Linked DNA regions of Catenuloplanes indicus. The protein of the gene in region 1 binds, or shares a complex with, the protein of each later gene. Links are inferred from orthologs where the notes say so. Each region holds a gene or a part of one and is shown on either strand. Other genes may lie near its edges. The genes, in order: uvrA and mfd.

Region 1 (10,104 bases):
CTTCCGCTCGGCCGCGATGCCCTCCTCCAGCCGGCCCTCGCCCTGCAGCGGGTGCGAGCGGCGGACGCTCTCGAAGCGGCGGATCAGCACCTCGTCGTCCGCGTCCACGAACACCACGCGCGGGTGGAAGCCCTTGTCGCGCAGCGCCTGGATCGCACCGGCCAGGTCGGTGGAGAACGCGCGACTGCGCACGTCCAGCACCATCGCGGTCTGCCGGGTCGCACCGCCACCGGCCGCGAACGCCAGCTCGGCCATCTCGACCATGAGGGCCTGTGGCAGGTTGTCCACGACGTAGAAGCCGACGTTCTCCAGTGCCCGGGCCACGGTGCTGCGGCCGCCGCCGGAGACACCGGTGACCACGACGAGGCTGATCTCCTCGCGGGACGACGAGTCGCCCTCCGGTCGCTGCTCGCCGTGCCGGTCGAACCGGTCGGTCACTGTCTCCTCCGGTCGCTCGTCGTCGCGCCGCTCGGTCACGACGGCCCCCTCAAGGTCGAAAGTCTGTCGGCCGCCAATCCTAGAGTTCGGGTGTGGCGGGCCGTGCGCCTGCGTCGGACTCAACATCCCCGGTGGATGCGCTGTTCCCCGGCATATCGGCCGTCTCCGGGGCGGCGGAGCCGGCCGGCTTTTCACCCGTCAGGGCGGTCAGGATGGCCTCGGCCGTGCGCGGCCCGATGCCGGGGACCTCGGCGATCTCCGCGGGTGTGGCCGCGGCCAGCTTCTTCACCGAGCCGAACCGGCGCAGCAACGCCTTGCGGCGCACCTCGCCGAGGCCGGGCACGTCGTCCAGCGCGGAGACCGTCATCCGCTTGGAACGACGCTGCCGGTGGAATGTGATGGCGAACCGGTGCGCCTCGTCGCGGACGCGCTGCAGCAGGTAGAGCGCCTCGGAGTTGCGCGGCAGGATGACCGGGAACTCGTCGTCCGGCAGCCACACCTCCTCCAGCCGCTTGGCCAGGCCGCACAGCGCGACGTCGGTGACGCCCATCTCGGCCATCACCGCGGCCACGGCCGCGACCTGCGGGGCACCGCCGTCCACCACGATCAGGTTCGGCGGGTACGCGAAGCGCCGTGGCCGGCCGGTGGTCGGGTCGATGCCGGGCAGCTCAGCCGGGACCGGTTCGCCGCGCGCGGTCAGCTCCTCGCTCAGCGCCGCGCCGCGGCCCGAGTCCGGCTCACCGCCCGAGGTGAGCGCGCCGTCCGCGCCGACCTCCTCGTTCGCGACCGGCTCGCCGCCCGCCACCTCGTCGCCCGCCTCAAGCCAGCCGCCGGACCGTACCGTGTCGGCCTGGTCCTTGGCCTGCGCGTTCTCCGACTTGAGCCGGGCGAAGCGGCGGCGCATCACCTCGGACATCGCGGACAGGTCGTCCATGCCGCCGCCGTGCCGGTCGCCGCGCACGATGAACCGCCGGTACTCCCCCTTGCGGGGCAGCCCGTCCTCGAAGACGACCATGCTGGCGACCACGTCGGTGCCCTGGATCTGGGAGACGTCGAAGCACTCGATGCGCAGCGGCGCGGTGTCCATGCCGAGCGCGTCCGCGATCTCCTCCAGCGCCTTGCTGCGCGTGGTCAGGTCGCCGGAGCGCTTCAGCTTGTGCCGGGTCAGCGACTCGGCCGCGTTGCGCGCGACCGTCTCCATCAGCGCCTTCTTGTCGCCGCGCTGCGGGATGCGGATCTGCACGCGGCTGCCGCGGTGGTCGGAGAGCCAGTCGGCGAGCGCGTCCGCGTCGTCCGGCAGCGCCGGGACCAGCAGCTCGCGCGGCACGTCGGTCTCGCCGTGCTCGGTGCCGTAGACCTGGGTGCAGAAGTGGTGCACGAGGTCGCCGAGGGACAGCTCCTCGTTCTTCTCCACCACCCAGCCGCGCTGGCCCCGGATCCGCCCGTCGCGCACGTGGAAGACCTGGACCGCGGCTTCGAGCGGGTCGTCGGCGAACGCCACCACGTCCGCGTCGGTGCCGTCGCCGAGCACCACGGCCTGCTTCTCCAGCGCGCGGCGCAGCGCCGCTATGTCGTCCCGCAGGCGCGCGGCGAGCTCGAAGTTGAGCTCGTCGGACGCGGCCATCATCTCCCGCTCCAGCTTCTTGACCATGGTGTCGGTCTTGCCGGCCATGAAGTCGCAGAAGTCGAGCACGATGTCGCGATGCTGCTCCATGCTGACCTGGCCGGTGCACGGCGCGGAGCACTTGCCGATGTAGCCCAGCAGGCACGGGCGGCCGACCTGGGCCGCGCGCTTGAACACGCCGGCCGAGCAGGTGCGTGCCGGGAAGACGCGAAGCAGCAGGTCGAGCGTCTCGCGGATGGCCCACGCGTGCGAGTACGGCCCGAAGTAGCGCACGCCCTTGCGCTTGGCGCCGCGCATCACCTGGAGGCGCGGATAGTCCTCGTCCAGCGTGACGGCGAGGAAAGGGTATGACTTGTCGTCCCGGTACTTCACGTTGAAGCGTGGGTCGAACTGCTTGATCCAGGTGAACTCCAGCTGGAGCGCCTCGACCTCGCTGCCGACGGTCACCCAGTCGACCGAGCCGGCCGTGGTGACCATCTGCTGGGTGCGCGGGTGCAGCGTGAACGTGTCGGCGAAATACGAATTCAGCCGGCTGCGCAGGCTCTTCGCCTTGCCGACGTAGATCACCCGGCCGGTCGGGTCACGGAACCGGTAGACGCCGGGGGACTCGGGGATGGTCCCGGGCGCGGGGCGATAGGTCGACGGATCGGGCACTCACCCAGCCTAATCCGGGGGTGTGACAACCCTCCTCCGGTGGCCGGGCGTGCGGGCGCCCGGCCACCGGGAGGCGGGACTCAGGCGAGCGTGATCGACTCGCCGTCGACGGTGATCTGCTTCTCCTCCAGCGGCTGACGCGCCGGGCCCGAGGTCGGCGAGCCGTCCTCGATGGAGAACAGGCTGTTGTGGCACTTGCAGACGATCGAGCCACCGTCCACGCTGCTCACCGGGCAGCCCTGGTGCGTACAGATGTTGCTGAAGCACTTGAACGTGCCCGCGGCCGGCTGCGTGACGACGACCTGCTGCTCCGCGAGGATCACGCCGCTGCCGACCGGGACGTCCGCGGTCTTGGCGATCGCGTTCGCCGCGGCGTCGCCACCGCCGGCCGACGGCGCGCTGCTCTCCGCGCCGGTCGTCGAGGGGGCACCCGTGGTCGGGCCGGTCCCCGCCCCCGAGCTCGTGCTCGGCGAGTCGGTCTCGGTGCCGCACGCCGCGAGCGCGGCGACCGCACCCACGGAACCGGCGCCGACCAGCAGCATCCGGCGCGACGCGGTCCCGGCCTCGAGCACCTGCTCGTTCTTCATGCTGTAACCCCTCCTGTTAGCCCGCGGTGCGCCGGCCGCTGTGCCGCCGTGCGCGTCCACGTCCATAGACACGGGTGGCGGGCCCGGCCGGTTCGACGAGAACCGGCCGGACCTCCCCACGTCCGTTACTCACGGTAGAGAACACACCTGTGCGTAACAGATGAACCCGGGCACAGTTCGCTGACAGAGGGTTGACCGCTATCGGCTGGCCGTGACCTTGGCTCGACTGGAACGAGCCTTCGTGGCCGCGGCCGGTTTCACCGAGTTGACCTTTTCTCCGTTCGCCTTCGCGGCCCGCGCAACCGCGTCCTTCGCGCCGGCCGGCTCGCCCTCGAGGCCCAGCATCGGGCGCAGGAACCGGCCGGTGTGGCTCTCCGGCACCTCGGCCAGCTCCTCCGGCGTGCCCATGGCGAGCACGGTGCCGCCACGGTGACCGCCCTCCGGGCCCATGTCGATCAGCCAGTCGGACGACTTGATCACGTCGAGGTTGTGCTCGATCACGATCACCGTGTTGCCCTTGTCGACCAGGCCCTGGAGGACCAGCAGCAGCTTGCGGATGTCCTCGAAGTGCAGGCCGGTGGTCGGCTCGTCCAGCACGTACACGCTGCGGCCGTTGGAGCGTTTCTGCAGCTCGGAGGCGAGCTTGACGCGCTGCGCCTCGCCACCGGAGAGCGTCGGCGCGGGCTGGCCCAGCCGGACGTAGCCGAGCCCCACCTCGACCAGCGTCTTCATGTGCCGGTGGATGGAGGTGATCGGCTCGAAGAAGGTCGCGGCCTCCTCGATCGGCATCTCCAGCACCTCGGAGATCGTCTTGCCCTTGTAGTGCACCTCGAGCGTCTCGCGGTTGTACCGCGCGCCCTTGCACACCTCGCACGGGACGTAGACGTCCGGCAGGAAGTTCATCTCGATCTTGATGGTGCCGTCGCCCGCGCAGTTCTCGCAGCGGCCACCCTTGACGTTGAACGAGAACCGGCCCGGGCCGTAGCCGCGCACCTTCGCCTCGGTGGTCTCCGCGAACAGCTTGCGGATGTTGTCGAAGACCCCGGTGTACGTCGCCGGGTTCGACCGCGGGGTGCGGCCGATCGGCGACTGGTCGACGCCGACCACCTTGTCGATCTGGTCGAGCCCGGTCACCCGGGAGTGCCGGCCGGGCACCATCTTCGCGCCGTTGATCTGGTTGGCCAGCACCTTGTAGAGAATGTCGTTGACCAGGCTGGACTTGCCGGAGCCGGACACGCCGGTGACCGAGATCAACTGCCCGAGCGGGAACGGCACGGTCACGCCGCGCAGATTGTTCTCCCGGGCACCCTGGACGACCAGTTCCCGATCGGGGGTACGCGGCCGGCGCACCATCGGCGCCGGGATCGACTTGCGGCCGGAGAGATATGCCCCGGTCGCGGACTCCTTGTTCTTCAGCAGCCCGGCGTACGGCCCGGAGTGCACCACCCGGCCGCCGTGCTCACCGGCGCCCGGGCCGATGTCGACCACCCAGTCGGCCTGGCGGATCGTGTCCTCGTCGTGCTCGACCACGATCAGCGTGTTGCCCAGGTTCTTCAGCCGGACCAGCGTCTCGATCAGCCGGTGGTTGTCCCGCTGGTGCAGGCCGATGGACGGCTCGTCCAGCACGTAGAGCACGCCGACCAGACCGGAGCCGATCTGGGTGGCCAGCCGGATGCGCTGCGCCTCGCCGCCGGACAGCGTGCCGGCCGGCCGGTCCAGCGACAGGTAGTCCAGGCCCACGTCGACCAGGAACCGCAGCCGGGCGTTGATCTCCTTGAGGACCCGCTCGGCGATCATCTTCTGCCGGTCGTTGAGCTCCATCTCGCCGAGGAAGTCCGCGCACTCGCCGATCGAGAGGTTGCAGACCTCCGCGATCGACTTGTCGTTCAGCGTGACGGCCAGCACCTCGGGCTTGAGGCGGGCACCCTTGCACGTGCCGCACGGCACGTCCCGCATGTAGCCCTCGTACTTCTCCCGGGACCAGTCCGACTCGGTGTCCGCGTGGCGCCGCTCGATCCACTGCATGACGCCCTCGAAACCGGTGTAGTACGACCGGTCCCGGCCGTACCGGTTCCGGTACTTGACGTGCACCTGGTCCTCGGAGCCGAACAGGATCGTCTTCTGCGCGCGGGACGACAGCTTGCGCCACGGCGTGTCCAGCGTGAAGTGCTCCTGCTCGCCCAGCGCCTCCAGCAGACGCAGGAAATACTCCTGGGTCTGGCCGCCGGCCCACGGCTGCACCGCGCCGTCACGCAGCGTGCGCTCGGTGTCCGGGATGACCAGCTCGGGGTCGATCTCCTTCTTGGTGCCGAGGCCGGTGCACTCCGGGCAGGCACCGTACGGCGCGTTGAACGAGAAGACCCGGGGCTCCAGGTCCTCGATCGCCAGGGGGTGCTCGTTCGGGCAGGCCAGGTGCTCGGAGAAGAGGCGCTCGCGGTCCGGGTCGTCCTCCGGCTGGTCGACGAACTCGAAGATGACCAGGCCGCCGGAGAGGCCGAGCGCGGCCTCGACCGAGTCGGTGAGCCGCTGCTTGCCGCTCGCCTTCACGCTGAGACGGTCGATGACTACCTCGATCGTGTGCTTCTCCTGCTTCTTCAGCTTCGGCGGGTCGGTCAGCGGGTGGACCACGCCGTCGACCCGGGCGCGCGCGTAACCCTTGGTCTGCAGCTCGGCGAAAAGGTCGACGTACTCGCCCTTGCGGCCGCGGATCACCGGGGAGAGCACCATGAACCGGGTGCCCTCGGGCATCGCGAGGATCCGGTCGACGATCTGCTGCGGGGACTGCTTGGAGATCAGCTCGCCGCAGACCGGACAGTGCGGCACACCGGCGCGGGCGAAGAGCAGGCGCAGGTAGTCGTACACCTCGGTGATCGTGCCGACGGTCGAGCGCGGGTTGCGCGACGTCGACTTCTGGTCGATCGACACCGCGGGCGAGAGGCCCTCGATGAAGTCGACGTCCGGCTTGTCCATCTGGCCGAGGAACTGCCGCGCGTACGAGGAGAGGGACTCCACGTACCGCCGCTGGCCCTCGGCGAAGATCGTGTCGAACGCGAGGCTGGACTTGCCCGACCCGGAGAGGCCGGTGAAGACGATCATCGCGTCGCGTGGCAGATCAAGGGAGACGTCGCGGAGGTTGTGCTCACGCGCGCCACGAATGATCAGTCGGTCGGTCACTGCCCGCCCACTTCCCAGCTCAAAAAATGCCATACCTGTGGTCTGTGTCACATTGGGCCGCTCGACGGCCCGGGATGTTCCAACGCCTCTTACCCCGGTTGAACTCCCGCTTCCCCGATCGGGGTACTAACAGCAGGTCAGACCGCAGAAGAGCGCCGCAGGCGACTCTAATCGGGGGGTACGACATTTTCCGTTCGCGGCGTTCAGACCGGGAGGTCCGACACCGCCCACACCCACGCGCCCCCGACCAGCACAGGCTCCCGGCCGAGCAGGTCGGTCACCGTGGTCCTCAGGATCTCCGCCTGCGCGTGCCGCTCCCCCAGCACGAGCGCACCGGCCTTCCAGTATTTCAGGTCCTCCCGCGCGGCGGCCCGATCGGCCGCGGTGATCACCGGCGCCGTGCCGGACCGGACGATCTCGAACAGGATGTCCGACGTGCGGCGGGCCGGCGCGTTCCAGGTGCCGGTGGTGTCGATCTCACCGTTCGTCGGGCCCATGAAGTAGCCGCGCGGCACCGGCGCGTCCAGCGCGGCGAACGCGGCCATCCGCATACCCTCGCGGCCCACCGTCACCTCGGGCAGCGGGACCGGGACCAGCGAACGGCCGTCCGGCACGAACTCGCGCCACTCGCCGGACGTGATCAACTCGGGCATCGGCGTGGCCGGGACGGTGATCAGCGGCTTCGGCGCGACCGGGAGCAGCGCGACCGCGACCGTCACCCACCAGAGGACCGCGCGCCGGCGTACCGTGGCCGGTGCTTGCTCCTGGTGTGCGTTTTCGATCACCCGATCGGTGGCGAAGGCCAGCAGGAACGCGCACGCCCACACCACGACCATGGTGAAGCGCGTGGTGGTGATCAGGTTGATCAGCGGCAGGTGGCTGACGAAGAACAGCGGCATCGGCACCTCGGTGTCCTTGCCGCCGACCACCAGCGTCGGCCCGGACGCGATGACCACGAAGACCAGCCCGGTGATCACGACCGCGCGCATCGCCTTCGACCGCCAGGTCAGCACCGCGCAGACCACCAGCACCACGACCAGCGGCAGCCCGAAGAAGCTGTTGTCCTCGGTCGCGCTGACGCTCAGCGACTCGGCCAGCCCGGTGTGGCCGGCGATCGACTGGCGGGCGTAGAACACGTACGACGCGAGGTCGGTGACGTAGACGTCCGGCGTGAACGGCAGGCCGCGGTAGTGCTGGCGGCCGAGGAACTGCTGGAACAGCGGGTACGCGAGCAGCACGCCGGAGGTGCCGGCCGCGACCGCGAGGCTGATCAACCCGGGCTTCCAGACCGTCTTGATCCGGTCGCGGTGCATCAGCAGCCACGACACCGTGAAGATCGCGCAGGCCAGCGCCACGAAGAGCAGGATCTCCTCGTTGACGAAGACCTGAGCGGTGATCAGCAGGCCGAGGAGGACGCCGTTGCGCACCGGCCTCCCCGGTTCGCGGATCTTGGCAACCCGCCAGAACAGGAACGGCACCAGGATCAGCACGGTGAAGTTGATGTGCCCGTTCGCGTGCGAGATCATCGTCGGCGCGAAGCCGCCCCACAGCCCGGCGACGAACGCGGCGCTCCGGTGACCGACGAAGTGCCGGCCGAGCACCCAGTACCAGGCCGCGGCCGTACCGGCCAGCCCGACCGTGATCAACAGCGCCATCGAGACACCCGGGCCGAACCAGTGCGTGATGGGCGAGACCGGGACGCCCAGCGCCAGGATCGACGTGTTCGCCATCATGTTGATGCCGTCCGGGAAGTTCAGCCGGTCCGTGAAGAACAGCGCCTCCCCGTGGAAGACCGCCCGCTCCGCGTGTGCGAGCACGAACAGGAAGAACCCGTGGTCGTCCTCGTTCGCCGCCAGCACCCGGCCGTTCGGGCCCGCCCAGAGGCGCGAGGTGACCAGCACCGCCAGCGCCGTATAGACCACGCCGGCTATCACGTCCCAGCGGCGGTGGGATCCGGGCCGGCCGTCGGGCTTCGGCGTCGCCTCCTCGGGCGCGCTGTCCAGGACTCGCACCCGCGCATCATGCCAGAACCCGCGCCTGGCGTCCCGGTCGCTACGCTGGGACCTGAATCGATCATCGATGTATGGGGGCGCTCGTGTCGTACACCGGTCATGTCTCTCCGGGCTCCGGCCCGGCCGTGCGCGAGCTGCCCGCGCTGACCATCACGAAGCAGTCCGTCGGCGGCGCCTCCGACAACAACGCCTACCTGCTGCGCTGCACCGCCACCGGCGCCCAGCTGCTGATCGACGCCGCGAACGACGCGTCCGCGCTGCTGTCCCTGGCCGGCTCCGAACTCTCCACCGTCGTCACCACGCACGCGCACGGCGACCACTGGGGTGCCCTGGCCGAGGTGGTCGCCGCCACCGGCGCCGCGTCCGTGGCACACCGCGACGACGCGCCGGAGCTGCCGGTCGTCACCCGAACGGTGGAGGACGGCGACACGATCACGGTCGGCGAGGTCACGCTGGAGGTCATCCACCTCGTCGGCCACACACCCGGCTCGATCGCGCTGCTCTACCGGGACCCCGCCGGCACGCCGCACCTCTGGACCGGCGACTCGCTCTTCCCCGGCGGGGTCGGCAACACCCGCGGCGACCGGACCGCCTTCGAGTCCCTGATCACCGACGTCGAGACCAAGCTCTTCGCCCGACTCCCCGACTCCACCTGGTTCTACCCCGGCCACGGCGACGACTCCACGCTCGGCACCGAACGCCCCGCCCTCCCGGACTGGCACGAACGCGGCTGGTAGGAAGCCTGTACATATTGGGATTACGCTCCGGACATATGGAGATCGGCATGGCCAAGGTTCTCATCGACGTCGATTAAGCGGGACTCGCCGAAGCCGCGAAGCTGCTCAGCAGGCGGACCGAGACGGACCGTCTCGGATACCTTTCGCCGGACGGCTCGGACGCGCCTGGCCGTTCACCGGGCCCGGCGGAAGGGACCGCCGGCAGTCATTAGTCGCCACCGACCTCAGAAGACCGTGCCGGCGTCGGCGGGGATTAGTCGGTCGAGGCAGCGTTCGACCAGGGCGGCGACGGTGAGGGTGGGGTTGCAGGCGGCGCGAGCCGGGGGCTGGCGTACCCGCGACCAGGGTTTGCAGGGTGTCACGGATCGCGGTTCGTGCGGCGGCGTCGGCGGCGGCGGCGGCGGCTGAAGACGTCGCCGTCCGGCTGCAGCATGACGCCGTCGACCAGCGGCAACCCGCCCACACCGGCGCCGGTGATCACATCCATGCCGTCGCCGCGGACACGTTCGAAGAGACCGGCGTACGGGCGGTAGACCACCGGCGGCATGCCGGGGTAGACCGGCGTGGGCGTGAACCAGGACGAGCGGCGGTCGGGCGCGAGGAACGGCGGGAACGTGTCACCGCCCGGCAGCACCGGCCAGCGCCGCCCCCGCTCCAGCACCACGCTCCGCACGCCGGCCTCGGCCAGCCGGTACGCCGCGATCGCGCCGCCGTACCCGGACCCGACGATGACCACCCGGTGGTGTTCCCGCCGCGGGGCGCCCCTTCCCCGCGCGCCGGGCAGGGACGGCAGCATCGCGGCGGCACCCAGCGCCAGCACGTTCCGGCGGGTCAGTTCCACGGCCACGGCAGCTCCTCACCGGATCGGCTGCACGCAT
Region 2 (10,693 bases), 1.5 Mb from region 1 along the record:
CGCCGATCCAGGTGCCGAACGTGATCGGCCGTGCGGTCGGCGACGTCTCCACGCCCAGTGAGCGCAGCGTCTCGGCCAGGTCGTCGAGCACCTGCGGCGCCGCGTCCGCGTAGAGGTCCTTCAGGTAGAAGACCGCGTTGCGCGCCTCGTCCGTCGGGTCCGGCCGGTCCAGGCGCAGCTCGTCGGTCTGCCAGATCAGGTCGATCAGCTCGGCCAGCCGGCGGGACGCGGGACCGTTGTCCGTCGCGCCGTAGAGCACCGCGGCGGCCTGCTCCGCGTCCAGCTGGTCGGCGAGCGCGCGCAGCTTGGTCAGCACGGACCGGCGGGACGCCTCGGTCGGGTGTGCGGTGAACACCGGCCGGATCGCGAGCCGGCGGGCCGCGGTGGCGATCTCGTCCGCTGGGACACCGGCCTCCGCGATCAGCTTCGCCGCCTGGTCCAGCCAGCCGCCCTGGGTGGCGCGCTGGCGGCGCAGGTCACGCGAGCGGTGCACCTGCTCGGTGATGTTCGCCAGGTGGAAGTAGGTGGAGAACGCGCGGGCCAGCTGGGTGCCGGTGGTGACCTCCATGGCGGCCAGCCGGGCGGCCGCCGCGTCCGCGTCCGTGCGCACCTGCGCGCGGATCTCCTCGACCAGGTCGAGCAGCGGCTTGCCCTCCTGCCGCGCCAGGGTCTGCCCCAGCAGCATGCCGAGCCGGCGGATATCGGCGCGGAGTGCGGCGTCCGGACCGTCGTGGTCGCTGTGCCCTGCACCGGAAAGCTGTTCGGTCACAGAAAGCGCTCCTTCCCTGCGAACGAAGGACAGCGCTGTCCGACTTGTGCGCGATCGTATCGGCGACGCGTAGCGCTGTGGTCACCGTGGTGAGCCTTGTCTCAAGCTGTGGTCCCGACGACCACCCTATGCGAGGCCGTGGCGGCGTCGTGGCGTTCCTGCCCCTCGATCAGCGTCACCTCGCTCGCGATCGCCGCTCGGCCGCCCGTGTCGCGCATATCAAGACTAGTTTTCCTATATCGGCATCGTCCCTCGTCGAGGGCCTCGACGTGCGCTCCCGCTCAGTGCGTGGGTGCCCGCTCCGGGCGTTCCACGCCCGAGATTCTCTCCACTGCGGCGTGCAGCTCACCGCGCCCGGCTGCGCTGTCGCGGCGGGCGTCGGCGGTGCGCCGCGTGGGGAGCTCTGCCCGTCACTGGGCGGGGTGTCGAGCGGGCCCCGGATCAGGCGCGGAGGAGCGCCGGCGGCGACCGGTGCCCTGGGCCACTCGGCCGGGGAACTGAACCCGGCCGGCTCGCGCGCCCGCTGGCCGGCACGGATGCCTTCCTGACTGGCTCGGGCGGGTAGGGCGCGGGCGGACGTTCCTGCGGGCCCGGGCCGGAGCGCATGATCGACTTAGTCCGAGCGGCATTGTGGCCGGAAGCGGAAATATCGGTTCATCTCCGTTCTTGCTCTGCGGCGCGGATGGCCTCGGCGTGGGTCAGGGCGGCGCGGCGCAGCGCGGCCTCGGCGTCGAGACCGTCCGCGCGGGCCGCGGCGACCCGCCGCAGCAGCTCAACACCAAGATCATCAGAGGCGTCCGGCACCGGTACGGCGACGCCCGCGCGCTCGGCCCGCTGGAGGATCTTGGCGGCGAGCGAGAGCGCGGGCTGGGAGAGTGCGATGCCGTCCATCGCGGAGTCGCGGGACTTCTCCGCGCGCTTGATCTGCTCCCAGTTCTCGATGATCTCGTCGACGCCGCTGACCTCGGTGTCCGCGAACACGTGCGGGTTGCGGCGGATCATCTTCTCGACCAGCGTGCCGGCCACGTCGTCGACGGTCCAGCGTGCGTCGTCGGGCAGCTCCTCGGCCAGGCGTGCGTGCAGCACCACCTGGAGCAGCACGTCGCCGAGTTCCTCGCGCAGCGTCTCCAGGTCACCGGTCTCGATCGCGTCGTAGGCCTCGTAGGCTTCCTCCAGCAGGTACTGCGCGAGCGTGGCGTGCGTCTGCTGGCGCTTCCACGGGTCGCCGCCGGGGGAGACCAGCCGGTCGATCACGGTCACCGCGTCCAGCAGCCGCGCGCCCGGTGGGTCCCACGAGCCGTAGCGCAGCTCCAGCTCGGCCAGGCCGGGCTCGCGCGCCAGCCGCAGTCCCAGCGTGCGTGCCATGTCCTGGTCACCGGCCGGCCCGGCCAGCCACACCACGGTGCCGTGCTCGACCGCGGCGGCCAGCACGGCCTCCGCGACCGGCACGGCATGACGGCCGGGCGCGGCCGAGAGTTCCGGCGCGGCGGCGGACACCGGCGTCCCGGCTGGTCCCGGCGTGGCGGCGAAGTCCCGTCCGGCGGTGACCGCCGCGGCACCAGCTGCCCCCGGCGGGTCAGCGGCTCCGGGCGTGGTGCCGGCCTCCAGTGCGCCGGTGGGCCCCGGCGTGCTGGCCGGTTCCGGCGTGACGGCGGCGTCCGGTGCCAGCACGGTGACGTTCGCGCCGGCCGTGCGCAGTGCGTGGACCTGGGCGTTCTCCTCGGAGGCGAGCACCGGGTGGTTGCGGACGAGGTCCCAGGCGTCGGCGGTCAGCAGGCCCGCGGGCAGGCGCGGTGAGGTGACGAGCAGGACGATCTGCGGCATGCCGACCAGCATGCCGCAGGGGATCAGCCGGTCGTGACGACGGTCCGGCCGGACAGGTACGGCATCCGGTACGGGAACGACTGGTTGTTGGCCGACGCGATCATGGGCACGCCGACCGGCAGGTACTTAGGGTTGACCACCGCGCCGGCCTTCTCCGCCTCGTCGCGCAGCAGGTCCGCGACGGACAGCGGGAGGCTGGCGAACTCGCCGCCGCCGAACTGCTCACGGACCACCGGCACGGACAGCCCGGGGTCGATCGCGTGCGCGTCGACCAGCGCGTCGTACACGGTCATCATCCGCTCGTCGGTGACCTCGGCGGGCGTGACGTCGTCCTGGAGCGCGCCGTAGAGCTGGTACCACTCGCTGTAGAGCGTGACGTAGCGCGTCTCGGCCGGCACGCCGAGCACGGACTCGACCAGCTCGGCCGGCACCTCGGGGCCGGTGGGGGTCAGGTCGCGTGCCTCCGCGGCGCGGCGGCCGAGGTCGAGCGTGAGCAGCAGGTCGACCACGTGCCGCCGGGTGATCGGCAGGCTGGGCCGTTCCAGCTGCTCGCCGGGTTCGCCGGGCGCGACGGACGCGCCCGCGACCAGCGTGGCCTGGTCGGCGTCGAACGCGGCGCGCGCGTCCTCGAAGATCGCGTCCACGGTGCGCTGGGTGAACGTCGTGTCGCCGACGTAGGCGGCCACGGCCGGGCTCTGCTGGGCGCAGCCGGTGAGGGCGAGCGCCACCGCTCCGACGAAAGCCACATAACGGGCAGGTCGCATAGAGATCACTCTATCATGTGACGAGCCGATCACTCTACGACGCGCCGACGGTGACCGGCTCGCCCAGCACGTCCTTGAGCAGCTGCGCGCACCAGTCCAGCAGCGCCTGGTCGCGGACCGGCTCGCCACCGATCCGCCGGGTCATCGGCCGCGGCACGCTCACCTGGTCGGTCGCGTGCTTGTAGACCGAGTCCGGGTGGTATCGCTTGAGCCGCATCTGCTTCGAGTCCGGCAGCGACAGCGGCGCGAACCGCACATGCTTGCCCTGCAACGTCACCTCGGTCAGCCCGTACGCCTTCGCGACCAGCCGGAACCGCGCCACCGCCAGCAGGTTCTGCACCGGGGCCGGCGGCTCGCCGTACCGGTCGGTCATCTCCGCGACGATCTCCTTGAGCGCCGCCTCGTCCCGCGCCTCGGCCAGCTTGCGGTACATCTCCAGGCGGAGCCGCTCCACGCCGATGTAGTCGTGCGGCAGGTGCGCGTCCACCGGCAGGTCGATCTTGACCTCCTGGACCTCCTCCGGCCGCTCGCCCTTGAACTGCTGTACCGCCTCGCCGACCATCCGCACGTAGAGGTCGAAGCCGACGCCCTCGATGTGCCCGGACTGCTCGCCGCCGAGCAGATTGCCGGCGCCGCGGATCTCCAGGTCCTTCATCGCCACGTACATGCCGGCGCCCAGCTCGGTGTGCTGCGCGATGGTGGCCAGCCGCTCGTGCGCGTGCTCGGTCAGTGGCTTCTCCCGCGGGTAGAGGAAGTACGCGTACGCCCGCTCCCGGCCGCGGCCCACCCGGCCGCGGATCTGGTGCAGCTGGGCCAGGCCGAGCAGGTCGGCGCGCTCCACGATCAACGTGTTCGCGTTCGGGATGTCGATGCCGGACTCGACGATCGTGGTGCAGACCAGGACGTCGAACTCCTTCTCCCAGAAGCCGACCATGACCCGCTCCAGCGCCTCCTCGGACATCTGCCCGTGCGCCACCGCGACCCGTGCCTCCGGCACCAGCTCGCGCAGCTTCCGCGCGGCCCGGTCGATCGACTCGACCCGGTTGTGCAGGTAGAACACCTGGCCGTCGCGCAGCAGCTCACGGTGGATGGTGGCGGCGATCTGCTTCTCGTCGGACGGGCCGACGAACGTGAGCACCGGATGCCGCTCCTCCGGCGGCGTGGCGATGGTGGACATCTCCCGGATGCCGGTGATCGCCATCTCCAGCGTGCGCGGGATCGGCGTGGCCGACATGGTCAGCACGTCCACGCTGGCCCGCAGCGTCTTCAGGTGCTCCTTGTGCTCGACGCCGAAACGCTGCTCCTCGTCCACGATGACCAGGCCGAGCTGCTTGAACCGGGCCGCGGCGGAGAGCAGCCGGTGGGTACCGATCACGATGTCCGCGGTGCCCTCCGCGGCCATGCTCAGCGTCTGCTCCGCTTCCTTCGGCGTCTGGAACCGGGACAGCTGCCGGATCTCCACCGGGAACTGCGACATCCGCTCCGCGAACGTGTTGTAGTGCTGCTGGGCCAGCAGCGTGGTCGGCACCAGCACGGCCACCTGCTTGCCGTCCTGCACCGCCTTGAACGCGGCCCGAACCGCGATCTCGGTCTTGCCGTAGCCGACGTCGCCGCAGATCAGCCGGTCCATCGGGACCTGCTGCATCATGTCGTGCTTGACCTCTTCGATCGCGGCCAGCTGGTCCGGCGTCTCCTGGTACGGGAACGCGTCCTCCAGCTCGCGCTGCCAGGGCGTGTCCGGCCCGAACGCGTGGCCGCGCTGCGCCTGGCGGGCCGCGTACAGCTGGATCAGCGACGCGGCGATCTCCTTGACCGCCTTCTTCGCCCGCGCCTTCGCCTTCTGCCAGTCACTGCCGCCCATCTTGTGCAGCGTGGGCGCCTCGCCGCCGACGTAGCGGGACAGCTGATCGAGCTGGTCGGTCGGCACGAACAGCCGGTCGCCGGGCTGCCCCTTCTTGGCCGGGGCGTACTCGATCACGAGGTACTCGCGGTCGGCGCCGTTGACCTTCCGCTGGACCAGCTCCACGTACCGCCCGATGCCGTGCTGCTCGTGCACCACGTGGTCGCCGGCCTTCAGCTCCAGCGGATCGATCGTGTTGCGGCGGCGGGACGGCATCTTGCCCATCGCCTTGGTGGTCGCGCCCCGGCCACCGGTCACGTCGTTGCCGGTCACCACCGCGATCCGGGCGCGCTCGTCGACGAAGCCGTGGTTCAGTCCGCCGCAGACGATGGTGATCTGCCCGGCGGCCGGCGCGGTCTCCAGCCCGTCGGCCATGATCGTGCCGAGGCCGGCGTCGCGCAGCACCTCGGCCGCGCGGTTGGCCGGGCCGTTCGCCTCGAAGACCAGCACCACCGACCAGCCGTCGCCGGACCAGCGCTTCAGGTCGTCGACCAGCCGACCGGTCTCGCCGTGATAGAGCGGCGCGGCCTGCGCGGCCAGCGCGATGTCGTCGCCGGCGTCCGGCGTGACCTCGGTCCGCACCTCGTCTTCCCAGGGCGCGGTCTCCGCCGTCGTGGAGTCGAGCCCGAACGGCGACACCGACCACCACGGCTGACCGAGCCGCGCCGCTTCCGCGCGCACCTCGGACAGGCTGCGGAAGGCCGCCGCGCCGACGTCGACCGGAGCCTCGCCACCGACCGCGGCCGCAGCCCAGCTGGCCTGCAAGAACTCCTCGCTGGTACGGACCAGGTCATGCGCCCGGGTGCGGATGCGCTCCGGGTCGCAGAGCAGCACGTGCGTGTCCCGCGGCATGCAGTCCAGCAGCAGCTCCATGCTGTCCGTGCCGTCCAGCAGCGCCGGGGCCAGCGACTCCATGCCCTCCACCGGGATGCCCTCGGCCAGCTTGGACAGGATCTCGCCCAGCTCCGGGTGGGCGGCGGCCAGCGCGGCGGCGCGCTCCCGCACGTGCGGCGTGAGCAGCAGCTCCCGGCACGGCGGCGCGAACAGCTCGGCGGCCGGCTCGATGGTGCGCTGGTCGGCCACCGCGAACGTGCGGATCTCCTCGACCTCGTCGCCCCAGAACTCCACGCGTGACGGGTGCTCGTCGGTCGGCGGGAACACGTCCAGGATGCCGCCGCGCACCGCGAACTCGCCGCGCTTGGTGACCAGGTCGACCCGCGCGTACGCCAGGTCGACCAGCCGCTCGACGGTCTCCTCCAGACCGGCCTCGCCGCCCGGCCGCAGCACCACCGGCTCCAGATCGCCGAGGCCCTTGAGCTGCGGCTGGAGCACCGACCGGACCGGCGCGACCACGACCCGGACCGGGCCGGCCTCGCCCGGGTGCGCGAGCCGGCGCAGCACGGCCAGCCGCTTGCCGACCGTGTCCGACCGGGGGGAGAGGCGCTCGTGCGGCAGCGTCTCCCAGGCCGGGAACGCCACCACCTGCTCCGCCGGGATCAGGCAGCCGAGCGCGTCGACCAGGTCGTCCGCCTCGCGCGAGGTGGCGGTCACGGCCAGGACCGGGCGCCCGGCACCGCCGGACTTCACCGCGGCCGCGACGGTCGCCACGATGAACGGCCGCAGCGGCGCCGGCGCGGTCAGCCCCAGCTCGGCCGCCTCCGGCCCGCCGGTGCGGGCGAGATCGCGGGCGCGGGCCAGGCCACCGTCGGCGAGCGCGGCGGGAAGAAGGCCGGCGAGCTTCATTGCACATCCCCCGTAAGACAGCACGGCGTTTACCCCGCGCCCAGTCTGGACGGGGGGTACGACATCCAGACTACGCCGATCCCCGGCCCGTCCCGTGGATCAGCGGTGGGACGGGCGTCCGAGCGCGGGTCCGGAGTTCGGCTGAATCCGTTGGTGGCGGTGTCCCACCCGTCGCACCGGGTGTGCGGCCCGGCAGCTCGGAGCCCTTGCAAGGTCTCTCGGGCCGGGCCCCGATCACCCGGGAGACTTCGTCTCGAGGGGGATCACCGGCTGCACAACCCACCCCACCACGCAAGGAGGACCACACGGTGCGGGTACTGCTGCTCGTCTCCGCCTTCAACGGACTCAGCCAGCGCGTCTGGTGCACGCTCCGGGAGGCGGGACACGAGGTCGGTGTGCTGCTCGCGACCGGCGAACGGGACATGATCGAGGGCGTCCGCGGCGCGCGCCCGGACGTGATCCTCTGCCCGTTCCTGACGCACCGGGTGCCGGCCGAGATCTGGTCCGAGTGGCGCACGATCATCATTCACCCCGGCCCGGTCGGCGACCGTGGACCGTCCTCGCTCGACTGGGCGATCACCGAGGCGGAGCCGTACTGGGGCGTCACCGCGCTGCAGGCGGTGGCCGAGATGGACGCCGGGCCGATCTGGGCCACCCGGATCTTCCGGCTGGCCAGCGCCGCGCCGCGCAAGTCCGCGCTGTACAACGGCCCGGTCGCGGACGCGGCCGTCGCCTGCGTGCAGGAGGTGATGGCGAAGGCCGCCGACCCGGCGTTCCGGCCGGTACCGGCCGAGCGGATGCCGCACGAGGTGCCGAACGCGCGTCCGCGTCCGCTGATGCGCCAGTCCGACCGCGCGTTCGGATGGGACGAGGGCAGCGAGCGCATCATCCGGCGGATCCGGGCCGCGGACGGCGCACCGGGCGTACGCACCGAGGTGCTGGGCCTGCCGGTCTTCGCGTACGACGTGCATCCGGGCACCGCGGCCGGTGCGCCGCCGGGCACCGTGCTGTGCCGCCGGCAGGGCGCGGTCATGGTGGCGACCGGCGACGGCAGCGTGTGGCTCGGCCACCTGCGCCAGGCCGACCCGGAGCCGCGCACGGACGCGGCGGGCCCGGCCGGCACCTGGCCCCGGGGCATCAAGCTGCCGGCCGCGGTGGTCCTCGGCCGGCGGCTGCACGGCGTACCGCACGCGCCGTTGCCGTTGGGTTCGGAGGCGGAGGTGCCCGGTGCCTACCGGCAGATCAAATATCGGCGGACCGCGGACGTCGGCTGGCTCACGTTCGACTTCTACAACGGTGCGATGTCCACCGGGCAGTGCCGCCGGCTGCTCGGCGCGTTCCGGCACGCGGCCGGCCAGGACACCCGGGTGCTGGTGCTGCGCGGCAGCACGGAGGCGTTCAGCAACGGCATCCACCTGAACCAGATCACGGCCGCGACCGACCCGGCCGGTGCCGCCTGGGCCAATATCAAGGCGATCAACGCGGTCTGTACGGAGATCATCGAGTGCACCCGGCAGGTGGTGATCGCGGCCTACCCCGGCAACGCGGGCGCCGGCGGCGTGATGCTCGGCCTGGGCGCGGACGTCGTCGCCGGGCGCGAGGACATCGTGCTCAACCCCTATTACGACATCGGCCTGTACGGATCGGAGCTGCACACCTGGACGCTGCCGCGCCGGGTCGGAGTGGTCCGCGCGGAACGGCTGCTCACCGAGAAGCTACCGGTCAACGCCGGCCAGGCACGCGCGATCGGCCTGCTGGACGAGGTCGGGCCGCGGCACCCGGACGCGTTCGCGGACTGGCTCGCCGAGCTCGCCGCCCGATACGCCGAACCGCAGCTCAACCGCCGGATGCGCCACCGGAAGGCGCGGGCGCTCACGTCCGGCCGGCCGCTCGGCGTGCACGAGGTGCGCGAGCTGGCCGAGATGAGCCACGACATCTTCGACGACCGGTCCGGGTTCGCGGCGGCGCGGCACGCGTTCGTCCACAAGGTCCGTCCGACCGGCACGCCGGCCCGGCTGCTGCCCGGAACGCTCACCGAGGCCCTCCCGGCCGGCTCGAACGGCTCGGCCGGTAACGCGAAACGGCCGGTCCCGCCGCCGCCACCGGGCACCCAGAACCAGGGGAAGAACCGCTCGCACGTACGGCCGCGCTCGTCCGCCCCGGACACGCCGCAGTCGGTGCGCCCGGCCGTGCCCGCGCAGGCCGGCTGACCCGAAGACCCGAGGCCGGCCGGTACCGGTCAGGCCGGCCTCTCCGGCAGGCCTCGTGCGACGGGTGGTGCGTCGCACGAGGCCTGCCCCTCTGCCCGGGATACCGCATGAGCCGGGGTCCGGCGGTTAGATTGATCGTCATGTCGGATTTCGTGCCCGTGGCCGAGCGCATCGTCGACGCGATCCTCGCGAGTGAGCCGGTCACCGCCTTCTACGCCGGGGACCACACCCACGACGACCGCCTGCCGGACCATTCGGCCGGTGCGGTCACCGAACGCACCGCGATGCTGATCGACGCGGGCAACGCGCTGGCCCAGCTGGACGTGGACGGGCTCGACCCGGAGGACCAGGTCGACCACGCGATCCTGACCACCATGGTCGAGCGGCGGCTGCTGGAACTGACCGAGATCCGCGAGCACGAGTGGAACCCGCTGCTGCACAACCCCGGCCCGTTGCTGCACGGCCTGATGGCCCGCCGGTTCGCGCCGGTCGCGGCGCGGCTGGAGTCGCTGGCCGGCCGGCTCGCCGCGGTGCCGGACGCGGTCGCCACCGCGCGTGCGGTGCTGCACGACTGCCCGCGGGTGCACGTCGAGACCGCGGCCGGGCAGTTCGCCGGTGCGGCCGGCCTGATCCGCGACGAGCTGCCCACGCTGCTGGCCGAGGAACCGTCGCTGGCCGGCCGGATCACGCCGCTGGCCGCCCGTGCGGCCGAGGAACTGGACGGGTTCGCCGCCCACCTGCGCGGCCTGGACGCGGACGGCCGCTCGCCGCGGCTCGGCCGGCGGCAGTGGGAGGCGCGGCTCTGGCACACGCTGGACACCGAGCTGTCCGCGTCCGAGGTGCTACGCCGCGCCGAGGACAACCTGGAGCGGATCGGCGAGCGGATCCGCGAGACCGCGGCGGAGCTGACCGGCGGGCCGGCCACCGACGAGACCGTGCGCCGCGCGCTGGCCCAGCTGGCCGAGGAACGGCCGGACAACGACACGATAGTGGACTTCGCCCGGGTCACCATGGCCGAGACCACGGACTTCGTCCGCACGCACGGGATCGTCACCATCCCGGACGACGAGTGCGTGATCGAGGCGATGCCGGAGTTCGCGCGCGGCGTCAGCGTCGCCTACTGCGACCCGCCCGGCCCGATGGAGACCGCGGACGTGCCCACGTTCTACTGCATCGCACCGGCGCCCGCGGACTGGTCGCCGGAGCGGGTCGAGTCGCTCTACCGCGAGTACAACCACCACATGGTCCGCAACCTGACCGTGCACGAGGCGATGCCCGGCCACTTCGTCCAGCTCGCGCACGCCCGCCGCTACCGCGGCAACACCCGGGTTCGCTCGCTCGGCTGGTCCGACCCGTTCGTCGAGGGCTGGGCCGTGCACGCGGAGGAGTCCCTGGCCGACCACGGCTTCGGCGGCCTGCCGGTCCGCATGCAGCAGCTCAAGATGCAACTCCGAATGACCATGAACGCGGTGCTCGACCAGCT

The links.
Region 2: the proteins of uvrA (region 1) and mfd are in contact, whole or in part, in a crystal structure (PDB 4DFC), measured with the Escherichia coli proteins. The link is inferred for Catenuloplanes indicus from one-to-one orthologs.

Annotation. Positions count from the first base shown.
Region 1 is NZ_JAUSUZ010000001.1:2,587,871-2,597,974, forward strand. What follows is about bases 3,302-6,873. They hold uvrA (excinuclease ABC subunit UvrA), read right to left. Parts: upstream 6,478-6,873; coding sequence 3,502-6,477; downstream 3,302-3,501. Other genes in these bases: J2S42_RS11670 (Rieske (2Fe-2S) protein), read right to left, coding at 3,302-3,303; J2S42_RS11680 (glycosyltransferase family protein), read right to left, coding at 6,681-6,873. Outside these bases: RNase adapter RapZ, read right to left, coding at 1-372; excinuclease ABC subunit UvrC, read right to left, coding at 518-2,716; more of J2S42_RS11670, read right to left, coding at 2,797-3,301; more of J2S42_RS11680, read right to left, coding at 6,874-8,489; J2S42_RS11685 (MBL fold metallo-hydrolase), read left to right, coding at 8,573-9,226; J2S42_RS11690 (NAD(P)-binding protein), read right to left, coding at 9,585-10,073. UniProt on the Escherichia coli protein: The UvrABC repair system catalyzes the recognition and processing of DNA lesions. UvrA is an ATPase and a DNA-binding protein. A damage recognition complex composed of 2 UvrA and 2 UvrB subunits scans DNA for abnormalities.
Region 2 is NZ_JAUSUZ010000001.1:4,079,177-4,089,869, reverse strand. What follows is about bases 3,192-7,352. They hold mfd (transcription-repair coupling factor), read right to left. Parts: upstream 7,001-7,352; coding sequence 3,392-7,000; downstream 3,192-3,391. Other genes in these bases: J2S42_RS18355 (enoyl-CoA hydratase-related protein), read left to right, coding at 7,309-7,352; J2S42_RS18365 (hypothetical protein), read right to left, coding at 3,192-3,357. Outside these bases: ppc (phosphoenolpyruvate carboxylase), read right to left, coding at 1-685; J2S42_RS18370 (nucleoside triphosphate pyrophosphohydrolase), read right to left, coding at 1,424-2,593; more of J2S42_RS18365, read right to left, coding at 2,617-3,191; more of J2S42_RS18355, read left to right, coding at 7,353-9,210; J2S42_RS18350 (DUF885 domain-containing protein), read left to right, coding at 9,351-10,693. UniProt on the Escherichia coli protein: Couples transcription and DNA repair by recognizing RNA polymerase (RNAP) stalled at DNA lesions. Mediates ATP-dependent release of RNAP and its truncated transcript from the DNA, and recruitment of nucleotide excision repair machinery to the damaged site.